Regions from separate parts of the Methylomonas montana genome, predicted to be linked through region 1. Evidence: riboswitches for the same ligand, from Rfam matches in the RefSeq annotation. Region 1 holds a riboswitch; the other holds the start of a gene.

The links. Region 1 has a riboswitch for cobalamin ahead of QZJ86_RS21090 (TonB-dependent receptor domain-containing protein). Riboswitches for the same ligand answer to the same signal wherever they lie in the genome.
Region 2: another riboswitch for cobalamin. It lies ahead of QZJ86_RS07430 (CbtB domain-containing protein); the one in region 1 lies ahead of QZJ86_RS21090 (TonB-dependent receptor domain-containing protein).

What each region holds. Positions count from the first base shown of each region.
Region 1 covers NZ_CP129884.1:4,551,175-4,554,583, reverse strand. The annotation lists gene QZJ86_RS21090 (TonB-dependent receptor domain-containing protein) at 9-1,838, opposite strand; cobalamin riboswitch at 1,959-2,181, opposite strand; gene fliW (flagellar assembly protein FliW) at 2,322-2,780, shown strand; gene panD (aspartate 1-decarboxylase) at 2,829-3,209, opposite strand; gene panC (pantoate--beta-alanine ligase) at 3,308-3,409, opposite strand, start outside.
Region 2 covers NZ_CP129884.1:1,577,206-1,580,614, forward strand. The annotation lists gene cobM (precorrin-4 C(11)-methyltransferase) at 1-252, opposite strand, end outside; gene QZJ86_RS07425 (CbtA family protein) at 245-982, opposite strand; gene QZJ86_RS07430 (CbtB domain-containing protein) at 982-1,161, opposite strand; cobalamin riboswitch at 1,277-1,490, opposite strand; gene QZJ86_RS07435 (desulfoferrodoxin family protein) at 1,861-2,289, opposite strand; gene QZJ86_RS07440 (efflux RND transporter periplasmic adaptor subunit) at 2,456-3,409, opposite strand, start outside.

The DNA of each region.
Region 1 (3,409 bases):
GAAAAGGTTTAGTAATTGTAATGGATCGAAAAATAGAAATTTCTACCGAAGCTGTTATAGGTGTTAACCGTTTGATAGCGTTTGTCGAACATATTATTCAGTTTGGCGCTTAACATCCAATTTTTGTCAATGCGATAAGCGGTGCGCAGATCGGCGGTCATGAAACTGCCCAGCCGCACGGTATTGGTGCTGTTATCGAAACGCTCGCCCTGAGCCAGCAAAGAGGCGCCAATATCAAAGTCGCCGAACGAGCGTGAGACATCGTAGGACAAGGTTTCCGTCACCCGACGTGGCAGACGCAAGTTGGTCTGTCTGTCCTTTGGCGTCATTAAGCTCATGCTCAATTTGTTGTTCCAGCCGAAAATTTGCGTGGCTATTTCGGCTTCTATGCCGTCTATCTGCGCTTTGCCGATGTTTCTGGCCGCAAACGGCGTACCACTGAATACAATCAAATCCTCGATGTTGGTGTGATAGCCCCGCAACTCCCAGCTCGCCCAAGCGTGCCGACCGGCAAAGCCTGCTTCAAAGCTGGTGGATTTTTCCGGCCGCAAACCGGCATTGCCGAAACCGGGGAAATACAGTTGGTTAAAGGTTGGCGCTTTAAAAGCGTTGCCGAAACTGGCAAAGGCGCTAAGACCGTAATCCCAATTAAACCGCCAGCCGAGATTGCCGGTGACGCTGTCGCCAAAGGCCTGGTTTTCGTCCCAACGCAAAGAAGCATTCAGGAAATACCGGTCGAAAATCCGGCTATGCAGTTCGGCGAATGCGCCGACATCGTAACGGGAAGTCTCTGCGTAGCGTGTGGTGCTGTCGATTTCATCGAAACGATAGTCGGTCCCCAGCGTCAGTTGATGGTCCTTGTGCAGGGCCAGTTCATTGAGCCAGCTGGCGTTCCAGCGCGTGGTGTTGAAGCGGCTATAAAACTGTCCGGAGTGCCTGAACTGGTCGGCGTCATCAACGCTTTGCCCGACTCGCAAGGTCGAGCGCCAAGTCTCGGTGAAATCGGCTTTGGCCGTTGCGCCCAGCGTCTGATTGACGAACTCGGTGGTGCCGCTATCGCGATTGTCGATTTCGGTTTCGCCTGCGGCGCGCAGGAAAAACGCTTCGAGTTCGGTACCATTGTCGAAACGGTAACCGGTTTTGGCATTCAAGCTGGTGTTGTTATAACCATCGCGATCCGGATTGTAGCCGTTCGCGACGCTGACGCCGCTCTGAGCGTTAATGCCTTGGCTGCCGAATTGAGCGGCGCCCAGACTGTACCAGGCCTTACCCCATTTACCATTGATGGCTGCCGAGCCATTGTAGGTGTCGTAAGAACCGCCGCCGGTTTCCAGCGCAATGTTCGGCCGTTCGCTGTTGCCGCCCTTGCGGGTAAATATCTGAATCACCCCGCCGATCGCTTCCGAGCCGTAAAGGCTGGATTGCGGTCCACGGGTGATTTCCACCCGTTCGATTTGATCGATCGGGATAAATTGAAACGCGGCGGTACCGGTGGTAACCGACCCCGCCTTGATGCCGTCTATCAGTACCAGTACATGGTCTGAATTGGTGCCACGCAGAAAGACATTGGTGTCCTTGCCGTAGCCGCCGCTCTGCACCATATCGACGCCTGGCGTACCTTTTAGTAGTTCGGGTAAGGTTCTAACTTGGAGTTTTTCGATGTCCTGGCGCGTATAAACCGTCATCGGGGTTGCCAGCTCGTTCTGCCGGGTTTCGGTACGAGTCGCCGTGACGACCGTTTCCGGAAGATCAGTGGTTTCGCCGCTGGTTGCCGCCTGGCTTGAGTGAGACGCGCCTATGCCCGCCAATACTAAGGAGCCGAATAGAATTTTTTGCATATTGTCCTCTGCGCCCGCCGCGCATCCGGGTTAAAAAAGGACAGAGGAAAAACGGCAAACGAAAAAGGCGGAGGCAGGCTAGGCATGGACTCTGACCATTCCGTAAACAGCCCTCCGCTGTCTCGAATGATCTTTCCGGCCAGTCTCCGGGCTTATAAGGGGCTTGCAGCCTGAACTACGACCTTCCCATGCAAATCGCACAGTGGCAAAAACGCAGCTCTTTACTTATCTACCGTTGCGGGGGCAGCGTCGGCCTGGGCGAGAGTTGTCACAATCGCCGCACCGACTTCCTGTTTAAGTTGGGCCTTGAACGGACCCAAACACCTGAAAGAAGAGGGTCGATTGTATTCAGTCGGCGCTGATAAAGCAAGGGAACCGGTAAGACAAGCGCCGAATCGATATTGCAAATACCCATTTCCATGCTATACATTGCTGCACTGATCAATGCTGTTAACTTATACTTAGACAAACACGGGCGGGATTATGGAAATTCAATCGAAATTGTTAGGCAACCAAGAAATCAATCCGGATACCATCATCAATTTTCCGCGCGGTTTGCCCGGTTTTGAGGATCAAACCCGCTTCAAGCTGTTCCATCAGGAAGGCAGTGAAATCGTCTATTGGCTGCAATCGGTCGACAACAGCGATTTAACCTTCTCGGTAGCCCATCCTTCGCATTTCAACATCAATTACAACTTTACCGTGACCGACGCCGAAGAGGCGCTGTTGCAAGTGCAGGAAGGCGACGAGTTGTTGATTTTGATTTTGCTGCATAAGGACAACGAGCAGGATAGCGGCAAGCCGACCATCAAAGGTTCGATCAAAGCGCCGCTGTTGATTAACACCAATAAGCGCATCGGCCTGCAAAAAGTGCTCGCGGCTATCGAGCAGAGCATCACGCTGACCGAGAAAGTCAGCGAAATCGACGTATCCGAAGCTTAAAAAAGAAAGGCAAACAACCGCCGGCGATGAAACCGGCGGTTGTTCAAATCAGGCGGCCTGAACAGGAATGGAATGACTGGAATGGCTAATCGTATTGTTGCCGTCGAAATACACCAAAGTCGGCTTGTAGTTCTTCAGTTCCTTCTCGTCTAAGCTGGCGAACGCGCAGACGATAATCAAATCGCCAGGGCAAGCCAGCCGGGCAGCAGCGCCGTTAATCGAAAACACACCGGAACCCTCTTCGGCGCGGATCGCGTAGGTAGTGAAGCGCTGACCATTATTAACGTTATAAATATGGATTTGCTCGTATTCCCTAATCCCTGAAAAATCCAAAATTTTGCCGTCAATCGCACAGGATCCTTCGTAATCCAGTTCTGAATGGGTTACCCGCGCACGGTGTAACTTGGCTTTAAGCATGTTTATGTTCATGGTAAACAAGGTCGAATACTAGGGCAGGCGATTATGCCCGAAATTGAATTGGCTATCAAATTTAAGCATTAGCTTTTATAGCTAAAAAATCAACATCATCAGGCGCTTGCCTTACGAAAATGGATATTGTCGATCAGTCGGGTCGTGCCCAGTCTGGCCGCCAGCAAAATCAGTAGATCGGTATCGCCAGCATTTGCCGG
Region 2 (3,409 bases), 1.7 Mb from region 1:
ATCGCCGGTTTGCAGGCGCACCACGGTTTCATGTTGGCCGGCCTGGTCGATCAGCCAAGCAGTAATCTCGTCCAGCGTCATGTCTTTGGAGTCGCGGACCAGGCAATCGGCCGGCGCGTATAAGGTGGCAGCCTGATTGACCAGCGAGCCGGCATACAACACCGCGCCGGCCCGTGCCAGCAAGCGCTGTCCCTTGACGGTAATCAGCTCGGGGTCGCCGGGGCCGGCACCGACAAACCAGACTTTAGCCATGACTATCCTCCGGCGAGGAACGAGTATGTGTCAGATCAGTCCTGTCGAAACGAATAGCCAGAGCCGCCGACAAGCCGCCCAATACCAGCCAGAACAGCAGATTGCTGAGCACCGAGGCCTGGATGAACCGAACCTGCAATGCCTCCGGCGCCAGACTTTCAGCCATGGCCGGTTGCGGCGCGCCGATCAGGTGAGGACTCAGTAACAGTAGGACGCCCACGATTTTCAAAACCTTGTGGCCTTGCAGAAACAGCAACCCCAGGCCAATCGACGTGGCGCAGACTGTCCCCAACCACCAATATTGCCTGGCCAACAGATCTGCCGCCACAGTACCAGGCAGTTCAGGCGGCAGGCCAAGGCTGGGCATAACGAAAAATACCGTAAATCCAGCAATGCCCCAGCTTAGTCCGCTAGTCCAGCGCGAGGGTCGCCGCAACTGATACGCGCCGACCAGCATCGATGCAAAACCGATGGCCATCAAGATATTGCTGCTGATGGTCGCCAGTGTTCGCTGCCAGCCTTCTTCCGGCTGCCAGGCATCTTCTGCGTGTTCATGCCCGAAAGCTGTTTCAGCCGCATGAACATGTTCCGTCGATTCTGCGGCGATTTCATAAGTTTCGGCCGCGAGTATCAATGGCGTGACCCACTGGAACTGCACCAGCGATAGCAAAAGGGCCGCCACTATTCCAGAAAGTCCTGCGGACATCAGCATGCGGGAAAGCATGCTCATCAATGGCACGGAAAGCCGGTAGAATGGCGGGTGTCATGGGTAGCGTTGTGCACTTCGGCGATAGGTGCAAAACCGATCGTCAACACCAGAATAACCCCCAAAATCATCATCGACACTGCGGCGATAACATGTGTGTCGAGCATTCCGGCCAAAGTCGAACGGGTGGATTGAATAAACATGACAGTCTTCTCGGGTAAAAACGGATTTCGGGAGCAGACTGGACAGGAAAATGACGCGTACAGAGACGAATGTCGGACAAGGTCTCCGGCCTGCGCTCTCCCTCCGAGAGTCGGCAACCATACATGCGATCAGGCCGGTCTTCTGGCTTGCCTTCATCTGAATTCGTCCACCTTCCCACACGAAGAGTGCAGTGGTATCAGGACTATTCATCAGGCTTACAGCAGCGGGGGCTGCGCCGGAATTGATGATATCAACCATCGCACCGGGCTTCCCGTTTAACTTCAGCGCATAGAACCCGCGCCAAAGCACCTTATCGTACAGGCAGTATAATTCATACTTAGGAATCATGGCGATGCTTTTCTACAGAAAGCCCGGTTTTCTGGATAGAAGCTTATTCCAAAGCTCGCCGAATTGGCAGCTATGAGAGGTAACGCGGTCATTCAAGGGATAAGGGGGCGAATGACGCATATGGGTCGTTATAGCGACAAAAACAGAAATAACACCGTCAACCAGGCACTTAGTTATTTCATGGTTTTTGAGCTTCCCTCCCGCTATCGTGAGTGTGATTTTCAGGAGTTTTGAATTTTGAAGCCTGATTTGGCGTTATCGGGCGGATGAATACCGATGTCCGGTAAGTACTGACGGCAAATAGGTGATCAAACGGCGACAACATCCTTGTTATCGCCCATCTGATGGTTTTAAATCTCGGCGCTGCTCAGCCAAAGATCGTGCTTGTTGCACAGGCTCAAGGCGTAAACCGTGCCGCTGTATCCCGCCAGACTGAATTCGGAAATGGCCACAGGGTCTTTGCTGGGGTCGAACAGGCGCTCGTTCAGGAATTTGTAGTCTTTATCCAGCAGCACATGTTTGACGATGTAATGTTCGTAGCCTTTCACTTCGTGCGGCGTAGTGATTTTGACCGTTATTTTGCCGTCGGCTTTTACGACTTCAATCACCGGCAGATGCGTCGCGGATTTGCCGGCCCAGCGGCCTTGCGCGTCCTTGGTATAAAACACATCTCCCGGCGGGGTGGGTTGTTTGCCCGCTTCGGCCTGAGCCAAGCTTGGGGCAATGATGCTTACCGCTGCACCGGCGGCACTCAATCGAATAAAGTCGCGACGTTCCATGAAAATTCCTTGTGATGGGTTAAAAATTGGCAGCCACTGAGCGGAGGTTTTATGGCTCGGCAGGGCTTAGTTTTAGAGCCAGTGTTTTGCTCGCCATCCTTTTAGTTCGGGATATAAAGCATTCGCGACGACCCAGGCTCAATAGGCCGCGTGAATTTGGAATGTATCACGATTTCGCCGCGATTTTTTCCTTGGTTTTCTCCGCCGTTTTTTGCGGGGTTTCCACCACGCTCACCGTTTCGCCTTCCACTAGTAAATCGGAAGGGCTGGCGACCAAGGTATCGCTAGCTGCGATGCCTTCCAATATTTCCAGTTCGCGGCCGAAATCGCGGCCCAATTTCACCGGACGAAACGCCACACGATGTTCCGCATCGACGACTACGACATGTGGGCCGGCCTGGTCGATCACCAATACGTTAGCCGGCACCACCAAAGGGCTGGATTTACCGGCGACGTTGATGGATATTTCCACGTAAGAACCGGGCAGTAACTTGCCGTCTTTATTCGGCAGTGTAATATCCACCTGCCGGGAACGGTTGACCGGGTCCAGCGCACCGGCGACATGGTCGATATGCGCGTTAACCGGCTTGGCTTGCGAGTCCAGCACCCGGACCGAAACCTCCTGGCCGGCCTTGATGTCATCGGCGTAGACTTGCGGCACCCAAACCGTCAACCGCAATGGGTCGGTTTGGGTCAACGCAAACAATTCCTGACTGCCGGCGACGATTAGGTTGCCGACATCGACCGCCCGGCGAGTAATCACCCCGGAAAACGGGGCGACGATACGCCGATAGCCTTCGATATTTTCCAGACGTTTGACATTGGCTTGCGCGGCCGCGAAATCGGCTTCGGCTTGCAGGAAAGCGCTGCTTTTTTCGTCGAATTCCTGTTGAGTACCGCTGTCGGTACCGTTCAACTGCGTCCAACGCTGCAGGGTGGTGCGGCTCAGTTCCAGCCGGGCTTTCACTTGCGCCAGTGCAGCGCGCGCTTGCGCCAATTCCTGCTCCAATTCGGGCACATCGATAACCGCCAACAGGTCGCCTTTCTTGACTTGATCGCCGATGGTCTTGTGCCAGGCGCTTAAATAGCCGTTGCTGCGGGCAAAGATTTGAGTTTCGGT